Regions from separate parts of the Oceanobacillus sp. MO10714A genome, predicted to be linked through region 1. Evidence: riboswitches for the same ligand, from Rfam matches in the RefSeq annotation. Region 1 holds a riboswitch; each other region holds the start of a gene.
The links. A riboswitch is a leader RNA that binds a small molecule or an ion and turns the genes downstream of it on or off. The one in region 1 is predicted to bind S-adenosylmethionine.
Positions count from the first base shown of each region.

Region 1 (5,945 bases):
AATATAGCACAACTCCCCCACCACTTCGAGCGGGACATTGGGGTCAGAGCATTTGTCCCGGTGTGGTGGGACATCGGGGTTGGGACATCGGGGTCAGAGCTTTTGTCCCGGTTTCTGTTAGAAAGTGGGGCAAAGCATTTACCTCAATTAATATACCCTACGAAGACAGCTTGAACACAAAAAACATCCTACCCCAAATCGGAATAAGATGCTTCTTTCCATTTATACGTATTAACAGTCTGTAATACCCCACAGAATGAGTTTCACTTTATACATGCTCTAGCGCTTGTTCCAAGTCATCCCAAATATCTTCCCAAGCTTCAAGCCCGATCGAGAGCCGGATCAATTGATCGGTAATGCCCATCTTTAAACGAGACGCTTCCGGCACGACTGCATGTGTCATTGTTGCTGGATGTTCAATCAATGTCTCCACATCCCCGAGACTCACTGCAATTTTAATAAAATTCAAGCGGTTCATAAAGTGCTGGGCATCTTGTTTACTTCCTTTTATTTCAAAAGAAATCATTCCGCCACTCTTACGCATCTGCTTTGCTGCAATTTTTCCGTCACTTGATTCCGTATCGCCCGGAAAATATATCGAAGCAACTTTTGGATGCCCTTTTAACTTTTCAAAAATATTAGCTGCATTTTCACAGTGGCGGTCCATTCGAATGGGCAATGTTTTCAAGCCGCGGAGCAGCAACCACGCATCAAATGGTGACATTATTCCGCCAATGTCCTTACGTGCGGTGATTGCCAAATCATCAATAAAATCTGCTTTACCGACGACAAGACCAGCAATGACATCACCATGGCCTCCAATATATTTCGTAGCACTATGAAGAACGACGTCACAGCCTAAATCAAGCGGGCGCTGTAAATAAGGTGTAGAGAACGTATTGTCCACGACGACTGGAATACTATATTCTTTCGCAACTTTTGTTACAAGTTCCAAATCAATAAGCTTCATTGTAGGATTGATCGGTGTTTCAACATAAATCAATGCGGTTTCTGGTTTTATTTTAGCGTGGATTGCATCTTCTGAGTCAAGCAGGGAGAAGTCTGACGTGATATTGTATTTTTCCTTCATCAGTGTTAATAATCCGTACGTGCATCCGTAAAGCCCAGCAGAGCATAAAACATGATCATTTGCCTTCGTTAAGGATAATAAAACCGCCGAAACAGCCGCCATACCTGAAGCAAAAGCAAGACCTTTCTCTCCATTTTCAAGCCGGGCAATCCGCTCCTCAAGGACACGAACGGTCGGATTTCCTAAACGCGAATAAACAAATCCCTCCTCTTCCCCGCTAAATCGTCTTTCGCCTTGTTCTGCCGTATCAAAAACATAAGTGGATGTTTGAAATAGTGGAATGGACAGACTTCCGAGCATTTCCTTTTCATCATAACCCTCATGAATCACTGCAGTTTCAAACCTTTGATATTTCTTTGTCATATGCTTCCTCCCCTTTACTTCTCATTTCAAAATGAAGCAATATCTCTATAACTAGCATACAAGAAAAAACACTATTATGAAAGCGTTTTCCGAGGGAGTTGGGACACTTGGGGTCAGAGCATTTGTCCCAATGGGACAGTTACACTGACCCCAATGTCCCACCTACCAGCGGGACAAATGCTCTGACCCCCTGTCCCGATTCTTGCGTTTTTGCGTAATTAGTCTTAATATTGTTTTTATACTTACAGAGGGGTTAGGATGGGGGATTGGTGACGATGGAATCGAGGGAAATGAAGTTAGGTACGTTATATACGTTTAGTGCATATTTGCTTTGGGGTTTCTTAACAATGTACTGGAAACTTCTCGATCATGTGAATCCAATGGAAACGCTCGCCCATCGAATTGTCTGGTCATTCATTTTCATGATTGCTTTACTGCTTACAATCAAACAATTCCGTTCGTTTCTCCATACGTGCCGAAATTTATTACGAAATCCAAAGGCTCTATTAGCTATTGCAGCTGCTTCAATTCTTATCTCGACGAATTGGTTCTTATTCATTTGGGCAGTCGCGAATGGTTACGTCCTCCAAGCAAGCCTAGGCTATTATATTAATCCATTAATGAGCATTTTCTTAGGTATTGTCGTTTTAAGGGAACAAGTAACGATGCGACAAGGATTTGCCTTTCTTCTGTGTGCCATAAGTGTCCTTTATCTGAGCGTATCAAGCGGTGTCTTTCCCTGGGTCTCACTTGCCCTTGCAACAAGCTTTGCAATCTATGGGCTTCTAAAAAAGAAAATCAACATTAGCTCCACCCATGGCCTAACGATTGAAACGATGCTAGTTACACCAATTGCAGCGGGCTACCTTTTCCTGCTACCACGTCAAGCTTTCACTCTGTCCCCTGCTATATCTGGGACAAATCTTTTACTTATTGGCGCAGGGATCGCCACAGCAATCCCACTTTTATTATTTGCTAATGGAGCAAAAGCAATTCCGCTATCTATGGTAGGGATTTTACAATTCATTACACCGACGATCATGCTCTTCCTAGGAGTATTCGTCTATCATGAAGCTTTTTCAATAGAAAAATTTATCGCCTTTTTATTTATCTGGTTTGCATTAATTCTCTATTTAAGCTCGGTATATCATCACCCAGCGAAAAGACAGGCAAATACATAAGAATGGGGTCAGAGCACTTGTCCCAGTGGGACAGATACACTGACCCCAATGTCCCAGCGCCTGCGGGACAGTTGCTCTGACCCCCATGTCCCAGGCCAGCGGGACAAATGCTCTGACCCCATGTCCCAGTATCAATCTTTTTTAAAATACCAACTAAAGGGGTTGACATTAGTCTGGATTAAACGTTATAATCGTCTGTAAATTTATAAAAGATTTTCAAGTAGCGCAATTAACGCGCTTCTAGCAAATCTGTAGCAAGAAATCTTCTTATCAAGAGCGGCGGAGGGATTAGGCCCGATGAAGCCCGGCAACCTTGAAGTAAGCAATTTTACTTTTAATGGTGCTAAATCCTACAGATCTACCCGGATCTGGAAGATAAGAGGAGGATATGTATAGTAAACTATACGCCCCTCTTCTTAAGGAAGGGGGGCGTTTTAATTATTCCCCTCTCTCCAAAACATTCCAAGCTACATATTTTTCAAAACCAAGGAGGAATTATCAATGTCAGAATTCAACATTTTCAATTTAGAAACACAAGCTCTTCACTCTGGTCAAGAGGAAGCAGATCCAACATCACGGGCAAGAGCGGTTCCGATTTATGAAACAACTTCCTATGTTTTCCGGGATACGGAGCATGCACAAAATCTTTTCGGGCTCGCAGAAGCAGGAAACATTTATACAAGAATCACCAACCCGACCGTCGCAGCTTTTGAACAACGGATTGCAGATCTTGAAGATGGTGTAGGAGCAGTGGCAACATCTTCTGGAATGGCTGCTATTACGCTCGCTATTCTAAACATCGCTGGAACCGGTGATGAAATCATTGCGGACAGCAATCTTTACGGTGGAACGTATAACCTGTTCCTAAACACCTTACCGAAATACGGAATCACATTTAAGCTAGTAGACGGAACAAACCCGGAGAATTTCCGAACAGCAATCACGGATAAAACGAAAGCAATATTCGGGGAAACGATTACGAACCCAAGCTTGAACGTATTTGATATTGAAGCAGTTGCTGAAATCGCGCATGAAAATGGGCTTCCACTCATTATCGATAATACATTTGCAACCCCATTCATCACAAAACCAATTAGCTGGGGCGCAGATATTGTGATCCACTCGGCAACGAAATGGATTGGCGGTCATGGTTCAACTATCGGTGGTGTCGTTATTGATGGTGGACGCTTCAACTGGGATAACCCGCGTTTCCCTGAGTTCACAACACCGGACGAAAGCTATAAAGGTTTAAAATACGTAGATGTAGGACCGGCTGCATATGCAACAAAATTACGTGTTCAACTTCTACGTGATATTGGTGCATCACTAAGTCCAAAGAGCGCATTCACTTTCATTCAAGGGCTAGAGTCTTTACAAGTACGTATCGATCGTCATTTGGAAAATACGAAAGAGGTCGTTAAGTACCTGAAGAACCACCCTGCTGTTGAATGGGTCAACTATCCGGGGCTTGAGGAGCACCCCTCCTATGAATTGGGGAAAAAGTATTTAAACCGAGGCGCAGGATCTATAATTACATTTGGTATTAAAGGTGGCCGGGAAGCAGGACGTAAGCTGATCGATAACATTACCCTCTGGTCCCATGTGGCAAACGTTGGAGATTCGAAATCCCTTATTATTCATCCCGCTTCAACGACACACCAACAACTAAGTGCAGAGGACTTACAAAAGAGTGGTACGCCTGAAGAGCTTGTCCGGCTATCAATTGGTCTTGAGTCAACGAAAGATATCTTGAAAGACCTTGACCAAGCTATTGCAAAAGCAACTGGTGAAGCACCACAATTCACACCGACTGCGGATGACGCAGCTAACTGGTTGCTCCATTCGCCTTTCGATCGCTCCAATGGGTTGAGAAAGAAAACAATTGCAGTTACTGGTGTTGATGAAGCAACCGAGAAGAAGTTGCGTAACTACGGTTTTGAAGTTGTAGCGGTTGAGGAGCCAAAACAATTGAATGGCACTTCCGAAACCCTTGATGCTCTTGTAGTAAATGCAGAAGAACTTCCGAAAGAAACAATCGAGCAACTTATCAATAAAGAAAGCAAAATTCTTTGGATTGAAAATAACATCGATGGTGCAGCAGCAGAATATGCACAAGCAGCAGGCATTCACGTGATCGAAAGCAAGTCCATTGCGGATGAATTAGACCGTATCCGTGGCAGTAAAGCAGCAAAAGAAGCAATCGAAATATAACAATTTTTTTATTAAAGAAACGAATGCAAGGTGCGTTCGTTTCTTTTTTGTTCCTGTCTCCTCGTTTAACTTCAACTTTTTGTGCGTAGAATAATTGGGTAGATAGAGAATACTAGACAAATTAAATCCACGTTTTATACTGGTAGTAGACAGATTATAGGTGTGATACGATGAAAAAAATATTATTTATTCTTTTTGCAATCATTCTTTTAACAATAGGAATACTTTATTATATCGATGGTCAGCCCCCAGCATTAACCCAACCGTTGATCCCTGAGGAAAATGCAGAAGAATTGAAGGAAGAAATCGAACCCGAACAAGATGAACTGGAAGATGAGGAAGAAACTGAAGAAGAGGAAAACAGCTTTTCCGAACGATTATCCCATGTTGTCCGAGAGACGATTGGCCGGATTTTCCAACGGGAAGTGAAAATTGTTGCGATTGGTGACTCGTTGACCCGTGGAGTTGGTGATGCAACAAATAGTGGCGGCTATGTCGGCATTTTAGAGCGTTTCATCAATCAAGAGGACGAGATTGCAACATTTGAAAACTTCGGTATTCCCGGAAATCGGACGGATCAGCTTTTAATCCGTTTGGGGCAACCTGAAATCATTGAAGCACTGGAAGAGGCAGATATTGTTCTCGTCACGATTGGCGCCAATGACATCATGCAAGTGGCAAAAGAAAATATTACGAACCTCGAAATGGATGACTTTATTGATGAACATAGCGATTATGAAGAGCGGCTTGAAGAAGTTCTTAAAAGGCTCTCTGATATTAATTCAAATGCCGATATTTACTTGCTTGGGATCTATAATCCTTTTGAAAAGTATTTCCAAGATATCGAGGAATTAAATCAGATTGTAAATACCTGGAATGAGACAGGAAGCAGCTTGGCGAACGAAATAGATAATATTACTTTCATTCCGATTATCGATTTATTTGCAGGGAATGAAGACCCTATATTTGCCGATGATAATTTCCATCCGAATTATACGGGATATTATTTGATGGCAGAGCGTGTGTTAGACTATATTTCTAGAGAAGAAGGTTGACAGCATGGCGAGAACCGATAAGCACCGACAGAAGATCAATTGGAA
Region 1 covers NZ_JAXHDC010000003.1:101,713-107,657, forward strand. Annotated here, with positions in the region: gene megL (methionine gamma-lyase) at 269-1,453, opposite strand; gene rarD (EamA family transporter RarD) at 1,729-2,634, shown strand; SAM riboswitch class I at 2,899-3,016, shown strand; gene SPD53_RS04290 (O-acetylhomoserine aminocarboxypropyltransferase/cysteine synthase family protein) at 3,136-4,845, shown strand; gene SPD53_RS04295 (SGNH/GDSL hydrolase family protein) at 5,016-5,900, shown strand; gene SPD53_RS04300 (YpmS family protein) at 5,905-5,945, shown strand, end outside.

Region 2 (5,945 bases), on a different contig from region 1:
GACACTAGGCGCATCCGTTAAACCGTTATGAACCGAGTGGGCCCCGGCAATCCTGCCCGCTTTTTCACCGAAGCCACCGACCATGCCGCCTGTCATAATAATCGTTTCGATGATGCGGACAAGTGCGTCGGTAACTTCTTGCTTCGAAACCGATTCAAGTGCAGCTTTTCCGTCTTTTAATAAAATATCGCGGCATGCTCTTGCAGCGAACTGGGAAACTTGCAACCAAACTGGGAATTCTTGATTCTTGTAAAAACTGCGAACTAACGCGTCTGCTTCATAGTATTTTGCCAAAGTGTCACCGATCCCAGCCTTCAAAAATCGAATCGGTGAAGCTGCAATGATTGCTGGTTCAATCAGGACGAGCGTGTTCGCTACCGGGAACTCGGTATAGTGGGAATGAGTTCCGTCCGCTTCATAGAATACGCTAAGCGGTGTCCAGGCGGCACAGGTCGCTGCGATTGTCGGTATTAGAACCGACTTGATTCCAGATTGGACGGCTGCTGCTTTTGCAATATCGAGTGCAGTCCCTCCGCCGATACCGATGACAGCATCCGCTTTTTCTTTTTCGCACATTGCTGCTAATTGTTCGCTCGTTTCTAATGTGCAAGGACCATCGACGAATGTTAATGCTTGGTGATCCAATTCTTCCGGAAGATAGGGTGATGTCGCTTGCCATGCCTTTCTGCCACTTACAATATGAATATTTTTTACACCTAAATCTGCCAGATGCGTCGGTAATTCTTTTAAAACACCGGAACCGGTCCGGTAATGGCCTGGTGCTCCTTTTACAATTGCTGTTGCCATCTAACGTGCTCCTTTTTTCGCCTACTTCGCTTAATCTTTCAAAATATGAATATTTCGCGCTACCTTGACACTCGACGCTCCGGCAAGCGCAAGGGAGGATCTTGTCTGCTGCATAAAGTTTGTGAGTACTTTTTCAACACCGGCTTGTCCAGCGAGGGCTAGCCCATATGCGTAAGGTCTGCCGAGTAAAACCGCGTCGGCACCTAGCGCAAGTGCTTTAACGACATCTGCTCCGCGGCGAATGCCACTATCGATTAAAATCGGGACTTCCCCTCCAACCTCTTCTACAACTGCTGGGAGCGCGTCAATGCTAGAGATGACACCATCTAACTGCCGACCGCCATGGTTGGAAACGATAATGCCATCGACCCCGTTTTCAATCGCGAGTCTTGCATCTGTCGGATGTAGGATTCCTTTTAATAAAACCGGGAGAGATGTGCGTTTCTTCAGTTCAGCAACATGCTTCCAGCTTAACTTCGGATGGTAAATGTTTTGCAAAATTTCTTCTACGACAGATGCCTCGTCGTCCTGCTTTAATGTGGATAGAAAGGCACTATCTGTAATATAATTCGCTTTTCCGTAGCCTGCTTTCAGCGGTGAGAATCGGTTCGTCATGTCCTCCTCGCGCCAGCCGAACATTGTTGTATCGATAGTAAGGACGATTGCTTGATAGCCTGCTTCTTCTGCACGCTTTACCATATTAAAGGAAATATTTTCGTTATTGGACCAGTACAACTGGAACCATTTTGGACTACCTTCTGAAACCTCTGCCACTTCCTCGATTGCGTAACTGGAAACCGTGCTTTGTATATAAGGTACATCCAATTTCGCAGCTGCTTTTGCAACCGCAAGTTCCGCTTCTTCATGCGTAGTTTTCAGCATTCCGATCGGAGCGAGCAAAAATGGGTGGCGGTACGTATGACCAAATAGCTCAATACTTGTATCCACGTTGGAGACATCATTTAAATATTGGGGCAGAATAGAATATTTCTCGAATGAAGCGGTGTTTTTCCGCAACGTCTCCTCCCCTCCGCCTCCTGAGCGGGTGTATCCAAATGCATTTTTCGACATTTTTTCTTTCGCTTTTGCCTCTAATTCTTCTACACGAAAAGGAAAAGTCTCCGTTGTTTCTAGGTTCGTAATGAATGCATCTTTCGGCTTTGTAGTCGTCAAGACTTCTACCTCCTAAAGTTGGCTTTCTTCCGTTTAATCCTTTTTCAAACGTGCAGCGATCCGGTTACCAAGGGACTGGATTCCTTGGACGAGGATGATTAAGATAAAGACCGTTGCATACATGACATCTACTTCATAACGTAAGTGTCCGAAACGATACGCAAGATCTCCGAGTCCCCCTGCACCGACTAGACCGGCCATTGCGGTCGCACCGATCAAGCTGATTGTAACAATTGTTAAGCCTAAAACGATGGATGGACGTGCTTCCCGAAGCATGACACTCCAGATGATTTTATGTGTTTTAATCCCCATTGCTTTATATGCTTCAATAATTCCGCTATCCACTTCGAGTAGAGAACTTTCCAGTAAGCGTGCAAGATATGGTGCGGTGTAAATAACGAGTGGAACGATAACACCTTGCACGCCAATCGTTGTGCCGACCAAGAATTTCGTAAATGGCAGAATAAAGAATAATAGAATAATAAACGGAATCGAGCGGACTATGTTTATAACGAGATTCAATAATTGATAGACGAATTTATTTTCCAATGATTGTCCCGGGCGTGTCAGTACAACAAGTATGCCTAAAGGCACCCCAATCAAAATCGCAAAAAATAAGGAAATGATGACCATTTGAAACGTTTCAATGATAGCTTGGCCAATAATAGGCAGCCATTGTTCGATAAAGTTTTCCATTTTATTTATTCACCCTCCACTTCTTCTGTTACGACCCCTTGATCGTTTAAGAACGTTAAGGAGGCATTGATTTGATCCTGTTCACCAACAAGATGAATGATCAGATTTCCGACGATTCCGTTTTTCAATTCCATAATATTCGCCGTTAAAATATTCGGCTTCACTTTAAACTTCTCAATCACTTGTGCAAGTAAAGGCTCCCCGGCACTCTCTCCAATAAAGGTAAGGCTCGTCACCGTACCATTTAGTTTCAATTGGTTGATGAGTGATGCGGATAATTTACGCTGAGAAATCGTATCTAAAAACTTCTTTGTCGTCTGATGACGGGGATCGGTGAACAATTCGATACTGGAACGCTGTTCAACGATTTCTCCATTTTCAAGAACCGACACATCGTCACAAATCTTCTGAATGACACTCATTTCGTGGGTAATGAGTAAGATGGTTATCCCCAGTTCTTCGTTAATCTTAAGGAGTAGATCAAGAATTGAATTAGTTGTTTCGGGGTCAAGGGCACTTGTCGCCTCGTCGCTCAGCAGGATTTCTGGTTCCTGTGATAATGCACGTGCAATGGCGACCCGCTGCTTCTGTCCACCAGATAATTGAGAAGGATAGCTGTCCTCTCTGTCTGCTAAATCAACAATTTTCAAATATTTTTCTACACGTTCTTTCACTTCTGTTTTGTTAAGCCCTAGAAGTCTTAGTGGTGTTGCTACGTTCTCATAAACGGTTGCAGTCTTCATGAGATTGAAATGCTGGAAAATCATTCCGATCTTCTGTCTCATTTTCCGCAAATTTTCATTTGATAGGGCTGTTAGCTCTGTGCCATTGATTGTTACCGTTCCACTGTTCGGCTTTTCCAGTAAATTGACGAGCCGGATTAAGGTACTTTTACCAGCACCACTGTAGCCAATGACACCGTGGATTTCACCTTTTTTTACATGAAGGTTAACATTGTTTACCGCTGTAACATTCCCATTTTTAGATGGGAATACCTTCGTGATGTTCTCTAATTTGATCATCTATCTACCTTTCCCTTCCAATCGTCTTTAGATTAAGAAATAGTTGGTATAAAAATAGCCTCTCTTTTCTAAAGAAAGAGAGGCTTTGTATGTATTCAGAGGTCCTCTCTTATCTTTCAAAACATCACGTTTTGCTGGAATTAGCACCTCTTTTATGGTTGACATAAAAAGGTTGCCGAGCTTCATCGGGCCAGTCCCTCAGCTACTCTTGATAAGAGATAAAACTATTTAATTATATTGATATAGACTACAGCAAAAGTTACGTGTCGTCAACTCTTATTTTAGTAATCTTTCAGACTAAGAGAAAAGTTTAAGTTTTTCAATCCGTTCGACTGCTTCTTCAAGACGGGCTTCATCAACTAGTAAACCGATCCGGATATAACCTTCCCCGTACGTCCCGAAGCCATTTCCGGCGGCGACAGCAACATCAGCCTTTTCCAGTAGCAAATCAGCAAATTGCTCACTTGTATACCCACTCGGAACCGGCAGCCATGCAAAGAACGAGCCACTAGGAGCTTCAACTTCCCAACCAATCCGTTTACATGCCGCGATTAATGCATTCCTGCGCCCTTCATACAGCTCGACTAATTCCTCCACACTTGATTGCTCTGCAGTTAAGGCAACAGCCGCCGCATGTTGGACTGCGGGGAACAGACTAACGAATAAATGATCTTGCAGGAGATTGATCGCTTCAATCATTTTCGCGTTGCCAACAGCAAAGCCTACTCGCCAACCGGCCATATTGTATGTTTTCGATAAGGTATAAAGCTCGATCCCGATATCTTTAGCGCCCTCTACCTCGAGGAAACTAACCGGTTTTTTCCCGTCAAAGCCTATTGCACCGTAAGCAATATCATGGACGATACCGATACCGTGCTCCTTGCCTAACTGTGCCGTCTCTTCGAAAAATTCTTTGGAAGCGATGGCTCCTGTAGGATTATTCGGATAATTTAAGTAAAGTAATTTCGCTTCTTCTAATTGTTTCGGCGTGAGCTTGTCATAGTCTGGTAAGAATGCATTTTCTCGAAGTAATGGCATTACTTCATGCCGAACATTCGCAAGCTTGACGCCAGATAGATAGTCCGGGTAGCCTGGATCTGGCAGTAACAGCATGTCGCCTTCGTTCATTAAGGCGAGGGGTAGTTCGACTAAGCCAATCTTCGTCCCAAATAAAACAGCTACTTCCGCTTCCGGGTCTAAATCGACATTGTATTCCCGCTTATAGAAATCGGCTGCTGCTCGTTTCAATTCCGCTGTGCCACGAAACGGCGAGTATTTATGTGAATTTGGGTCTGCGGCAGCTTCTTGCAAAGCTTGCACAATATTGGGTGGAGTTGGTTGATCCGGGTTCCCTTGCCCCAAATTAATGACATCGCGACCTTCTGCGTATGCTTTTGTCACTTTTTCTACGAGAGTTGCAAAAAATTGAACGGGCAACTCCTTTAGGCGATTCGAAAATTCCATTGACATAACCTCTTTATTTGTATATTTAATATAACTCTGGGACACGGCTTTCAAAGATTGGGACACTTTTTCTGACTTCAATTACCCTGTCCGGATTGATTGTGCCTCGTAATGTTTCTTCTTTATCTTCTGAACCTTTTACGAGAACATCTCCCCAAGGGTCTGCGATTAAAGAAGTTCCGGTGTATTTAACCTCATTCAGGGTGCCGACATTGTTTGCAGATACGACATACATTTGGTTTTCAATTGCGCGGGCTATTTGCAGGTTAACCCAATGATTGGTCCGCGGTTTCGGCCATTCGGCAGGGATAAATAATACTTGCGCCCCGTCTAACGCCAACTTGCGCGTGAGTTCTGGAAAACGCAGGTCATAGCAAATAATGACACCCATCCGAATCCCATCGAGTTCAAAAGTTTGCACTTTTTCCTTGCCACCAGTCAAGTATGCTGGTTCGTTCAACATCGGTACGAGGTGCATCTTGCTATATTCATAAACAAGGTTGCCGGCGCGGTCAAAAACAAGACTCGTATTATATAATTTGTCATCCACTTTATTCGCAATCGAGCCACCGACAATATTAATCTTGTATTCCTTCGCCAATTCACTTAAAAAAGATTTAGTAGGCTCTAATGCATCATCTGCAATTGTTTGGAGCTCTTCCAGCACATAGGATGTTGTCCACATTTCCGGCAATAGGATGATGTCTGGCTTATCATTCTTTACTTCTGATCCAACCCAACGCTTCACCTTTTCCCTGTTATCATGCGGGGAACCTGGTACAA
Region 2 covers NZ_JAXHDC010000047.1:270-6,214, reverse strand. Annotated here, with positions in the region: gene SPD53_RS16560 (iron-containing alcohol dehydrogenase family protein) at 1-807, opposite strand, end outside; gene SPD53_RS16555 (alpha-hydroxy-acid oxidizing protein) at 838-1,980, opposite strand; gene SPD53_RS16550 (methionine ABC transporter permease) at 2,014-2,676, opposite strand; gene SPD53_RS16545 (methionine ABC transporter ATP-binding protein) at 2,682-3,698, opposite strand; SAM riboswitch class I at 3,805-3,916, opposite strand; gene SPD53_RS16540 (pyridoxal phosphate-dependent aminotransferase) at 3,996-5,162, opposite strand; gene SPD53_RS16535 (carbon-nitrogen family hydrolase) at 5,188-5,945, opposite strand, start outside.
Region 2: linked by a shared signal. The riboswitch ahead of SPD53_RS16545 (methionine ABC transporter ATP-binding protein) and the one ahead of SPD53_RS04290 (O-acetylhomoserine aminocarboxypropyltransferase/cysteine synthase family protein) in region 1 are both predicted to bind S-adenosylmethionine.

Region 3 (5,945 bases), on a different contig from region 1:
CAAATACATGTGTCAACAAACCTTCTATGTTAAAATAGTGGTAATTACATAAAGGAGCTGGTTTTTAAAATGAGTATGACTTTTTACTGGTATCCAAAATGCGGCACGTGCAGAAATGCGAAGAAGTGGTTGGAAGCGAACGATATCGACTTTGAGGCAGTCCATATCGTTGAGGATACACCATCTAAGGATAAGATTTTACAATTAATTGAAAAAAGTGGTCTAGAACCGAAGAAGTTCTTTAATACGAGCGGTAAAAAATATCGCGAATTGAATATGAAAGAGAAGATTAAAGATGCTTCAGTTGAAGAAATGGCAGAATACCTAGCTTCTGACGGCATGTTGATAAAACGGCCGATAGCAGCGATGGGAGACAAAATCACTGTTGGTTTTAAAGAAGACGAATACGAATCAACTTGGAATTAGTACAGAAGGTAAAGAGAAAATGTGATGTACAGTAGATTTTCTAATCTATCCATTGTATAGTTGGAGTAGAAGAAACGGAAAGGATGATAACCGATGAATTTACCAGAGGACTTACGTTATACGAAAGAGCACGAGTGGATTAAGAAAGAGAGCGACAATAAAGTGCGCATCGGAATTACTGATTTCGCTCAAGATGAACTTGGAGATATCGTGTTTGTCGAACTTCCGGAAGAGGGCGACACAGTCGAAGCGGACGATTCATTTGGCAGTGTAGAATCGGTAAAAACAGTTTCCGAGCTATATGCACCAGTCAAAGGGACAATAGTTGAAATCAATGAAGAATTGGAAGACAGCCCAGAACTTGTCAACGAATCTCCATATGAACAGGCTTGGATGATCGTTGTAGAACTAGAGGACGCAAGCGAATGGGATAATTTACTGACAGCTGAAGAATACAAAGCAATCATAGAAGAATAATACTAAAGCAAGACAAAAAAGGAGGGGGACTAACTATACAATAAAACAGTATAGTCAGCCTCCTTTCTTTCATATGCTATAATAGGTGGATGATTTGATCGGATAAGGAGTGGCAGGGTATGATAGCGCACGAAACCGAAAAAGTTATTATTGTGGAGGGGTTGACAGATAAACGTAAGATAGAAGAAATTCTAAGCGAAGAAGTCACGATTATTTGTACAAACGGCTCACTAAGCGTCCATTGGTTTGATGAGCTGTTAGAAACATATAACTTAGATGAAAATGATGTCTACATCTTTGTCGATGAAGATAAAAATGGCTTGAAACTACGAAAACAACTGGCACGGGAACTCCCTCATGCCGACCATATTTATATTAGCAGGGATTACCGTGAAGTCGCAACTACCCCTTATAAAATCCTTGCCTCCTTACTCGTTGCAAAACATTTTTCAGTACGACCAACATTTTTATATTAGTCAGGTGAGTCTATGCAGAAAGTAATATCAAAACAGCTAAAGAAAGATTCTTACTTATTATATATTTATTCGCCATTTTGTGGCACATGCCATATCGCTAGGACGATACTTGAAAAAATTGAAGACATTCATGGCGAAGAAATATTTTATGAAATGAATGCCAATTTTGAAGAAGCTTTCTTACACGAACATAAAATAGAGAACGTGCCTTGTTTATTAATTAAGGAGAATAATGAAGTAAAGGAGAAAGTGTATACTTTCTATTCTACCGGTAATATTTATCGTTATCTTTTCGAATATAAGCCTGAGCTCTTCGCTGGGGAAAGCTATTGACAGCATAACTCAACTCATGCTATGATTTCTTTATGTTAATTGAATAGGTATGCTCTTATCGAGAGCGGTGGAGGGACTGGCCCTGTGAAACCGCGGCAACCTTCAAAGTCGTTTGAAAGGTGCCAATTCCTGCTAATATCTTGATAGATAAGAGAACAAGAAATGCAACTATAGGTAAAAGCGTCTTTCTGTTCTCGAATAGAAAGACGCTTTTTTGATTTATTTGGAAGGAGATAGTACGTTGATTTCCATTAAAGGTTTAAGGAAGCAATACGTTACAAAAGAAAGGCAAATCATTGCAGTTGATGATTTGGATCTGGATATAAAAGAAGGAGAAATATTTGGCGTTATTGGTTATAGTGGTGCTGGTAAAAGTACCTTCATCCGCTTGCTCAATCGGTTGGAGGAGCCATCAGGTGGATCAGTAACAATAGGTGATAAAGACATAACACGTTTGAAGAAAAATGATCTCCGCATTGCACGCCAAGATATTGGAATGGTGTTTCAACATTTTAATTTACTATGGTCGCGGACTGTGGCAGAGAACATTGCATTCCCGCTTGAAATTGCTGGAGTGAGCAAAACGGAGCGTAAACAGCGGGTTCAAGAATTGATCGACTTGGTCGGTTTAACTGGTCGGGAAGATGCTTATCCATCTGAATTAAGTGGTGGACAAAAACAGCGTGTCGGTATTGCTAGATCACTGGCGAACAAACCGAAACTATTACTTTGTGATGAAGCGACATCTGCTCTTGACCCGGAAACGACAACATCTATTTTGGATCTACTCGTTGACATCAATGAAAAGATGGGACTCACAATTATTCTGATTACCCACGAAATGCAGGTCATCCGGAAAATTTGCCACCGGGTTGCTGTTATGGAAGAGGGAAAAGTAGTGGAAATGGGAGATGTCCTCGATGTTTTCCTTCATCCGAAACAACAAATAACAAAGAAATTTGTTAGCCAGGTGATGGGAAATGCAGAGGAAGAGGATGCGATCCCAAGTATGCTGCAAGATAATCCAGAAGGAAAGCTCATCAAACTGCAATTTATCGGAGAATCAGCAAACAAAGCTTTAATCAGTCAGCTTGCGAAACAGTTTGCCATCGATATCAATATTATCCAAGGCAAGATTACGAATACGAAGACCGGAAGTTACGGAACATTGTTTGTTCAAATTACTGGTGAGGATGCGGAAATTGACCGTGCTATTCTCTATGTTCAAACGAAAACCTCCGTGGAATTGGAGGTCATCCTAAATGTTTGAAAATGTGAATATGGACGAGCTGTTAACAGCGACTAATGAAACTTTTTATATGACAATTATTTCGCTATTAGGCACCTTGGTCATCGGAATACTTCTTGGATTATTACTATTTCTTACAGCAAGAGGCGGTATTTGGGAAAATAAAGTCATTAATGCAATAACCGCATCTGTTGTCAACGTATTCCGTTCGATTCCGTTTATAATATTGATTCTGTTATTATTTCCATTTACAAATTTCCTTATTGGGACGATTCGAGGACCAAGTGCTGCGCTACCAGCGCTAATTATCGGCAGCGCGCCATTTTACGCTCGGCTTGTGGAGATTGCGTTCCGGGAAGTTGATAAAGGTGTCATTGAAGCTGCAAAATCAATCGGTGCGAAGACGAGTACGATTATATTTAAAGTATTGATACCTGAATCCTTACCAGCTCTCGTATCAGGGCTGACCGTTACAGCTATTGCACTTATCGGCTATACCGCGATGGCAGGAATAATTGGGGCAGGCGGTCTTGGAGATTATGCTTATTTCTATGGTTTCCAGCGCCGGAACTTTGATCTTGTGTTTATTTGTACGATAATAATTTTGATCATTGTATTTATTATTCAATTTATTGGAGATTTCATTACCAATAAAATAGATAAAAGATAAAAAGGAGAGGAATAAAGATGAGAAAGTTTCTAGGATTAATTCTACTATCATTCATTCTGTTGCTGGCTGCATGTGGTACAAGTGGAGAAAAAGAAGATACCGCAAATGGTGCAGATGATGCAGATAACACCGCTGGAGAAGAAGCCACAGAACCGGTTGATATCGTTATTGGCGCATCAAGTACACCCCATGCCGAAATTTTAGAAGAAGCTAAGCCGTTGCTTGAAGAGGAAGGAATCAATATAACAATCGAGATGTATCAAGATTATGTATTACCGAATGAGGACTTGGAATCGGGTACGCTCGATGCGAACTTCTTCCAGCATATTCCGTTCCTCGATCAAACAATTGATGACACAGGGTATGATTTAGATTATATTGATGGAATCCATATTGAACCGATGGGTGTTTACTCGAAGAATATCACATCACTTGATGAGATTGAGGATGGTCAAGAGATTATCATCAGCCGTTCCATTCCTGACCATGGACGTATTCTTTCATTATTTGAGCAACAAGACTTGATTACATTGGATGAGAGTGCAGAGAAATCTACGGCAACAATTGATGATATTGTAGACAATCCATTGAATCTAACATTCTCACCAGATGTGGATCCATTGTTATTACCAGAAATGTACGAGTCGGAGCCGGATGCATTAGTTGCAATCAACACAAACTATGCCATCGATGCAGGCCTGAATCCGCTAGAAGATGCGTTATTCATTGAAGACGAGAATTCAGAGTATGTAAACGTCATCGCCGTCCGCAGTAAGGACAAAGACAATCCTGCGTTCCAAACATTAGTTGATGTTTTACAATCGGAAGAAATCCAAAACTTCATCTTAGAAAATTATGATGGGGCAGTTGTTCCGGTTGGCGGAAGCAATTAAAATTTGTGAAATCGGTAGTAAAAGGAAGCATAAGCTTAAATGTTTATGCTTCCTTTCTTTATATTACAGCATCGTTCATTTCCAGTTAAATACTCCACCCTATACGTTTATTTCTCCTTTGAGCAGGGTAGCGTTATTGTGTTAACCTTTTAATGTAGAAAACAAAGGAGTGGTTTATTATTAATTCGGTTAATAATGAGTATTATACGCAAGAAATGGAGAAGGCAATGAACGAATATCATAAAATGAGCATTGCCGAATACGAATCGAATTTAGCAAACCGAATGAAAGTAGAGCGGAAACGCGAACGGGAATATCAGGAATCAAAACAAATCATCGCTGAAATTGACAATCAGCTTGGATACTAAAAGAACAGAAGACGGGCCTACTTGGTCTGTCTTCTGCTCTTTTTAGCTCATACCTCATTCATCATACCGCGAATTGTAAAGCCGTCATTTTTAGACCATTCCGCGTAATAGATTTTACTGATTTCGGTATAGCCTAACTTCGCAAGTTCTGACTTTAGCCATGTTTCACTTTTTCCGATTTTTTCTAGTATTGTTCCTACTATTTTCCCTTCATCAATCACTAGATAGCTAAGGGCTGCTTCTTTTGGTTGGATGGAAAGCATTTCTGCTGTGACTGGTACGGATCGTTCATACTCTAACACACTCAGCTGTCCGCTTGGCTCGAGTATTCCATATTTCACTTCATTAATTGAGAAAATGCCTTGTTGCCTTAGCATTGTACGCAACTGTTCCGATTCAAGCTTATTCTTTTTCAAAGCTTTTATATCGAGTTCACCATCATGGATAATGACGGTAGGTTCTCCTTTTACTGCTTGCCTTGTTATATCGAATTTCTGAACGATCTTTTCAATACTGTAAATGAGAAGGGACCATAAGGCAATGGCTGCCAATACTTGCCAAACAGTGACTTTGTCATCATAAACCGATTCTTCGAGCAAGCCTCCGAGTACAAGGATATATACAAAATCAAATGGAGTAATTTGAGATAGTTCTTTCTTTCCTAACAAACGGACTACAATCAGTAATGCGAGTAAACCACAGATTATTTTTATTGTCATCGATGTCGCCATACTTGTTATTCACCTCTGCTTTATTTTTTTAATTGTAATACCCTTTATTGAACGAACTAATCTACTAAGTTGAATATATCGCTGCTTCCGTTTTCCACTTGGGTGACACGGGTAAGGAATACATATAAAGTGAAACTTCATTCAGTGGGGATCCTTACCGTTTCTTACCTCCCCACTGAATGTTAGTTGAATAGAATCAGGGATTTACAAATAACCAATAAAGGAGCATTCGAAAATGACGGCTGAAGTGGCAGTACTGAATAAACAAGGAATCGCAATGGCTGCAGACAGTGCAATAACAAGCGGTAGAGAAGGTGTACAA
Region 3 covers NZ_JAXHDC010000043.1:10,895-16,839, forward strand. Annotated here, with positions in the region: gene SPD53_RS15985 (arsenate reductase family protein) at 70-426, shown strand; gene gcvH (glycine cleavage system protein GcvH) at 520-903, shown strand; gene SPD53_RS15995 (toprim domain-containing protein) at 1,023-1,379, shown strand; gene SPD53_RS16000 (thioredoxin family protein) at 1,392-1,712, shown strand; SAM riboswitch class I at 1,765-1,866, shown strand; gene SPD53_RS16005 (methionine ABC transporter ATP-binding protein) at 1,954-2,982, shown strand; gene SPD53_RS16010 (methionine ABC transporter permease) at 2,975-3,631, shown strand; gene SPD53_RS16015 (MetQ/NlpA family ABC transporter substrate-binding protein) at 3,649-4,524, shown strand; gene SPD53_RS16020 (hypothetical protein) at 4,752-4,892, shown strand; gene SPD53_RS16025 (DUF421 domain-containing protein) at 4,940-5,623, opposite strand; gene SPD53_RS16030 (hypothetical protein) at 5,859-5,945, shown strand, end outside.
Region 3: linked by a shared signal. The riboswitch ahead of SPD53_RS16005 (methionine ABC transporter ATP-binding protein) and the one ahead of SPD53_RS04290 (O-acetylhomoserine aminocarboxypropyltransferase/cysteine synthase family protein) in region 1 are both predicted to bind S-adenosylmethionine.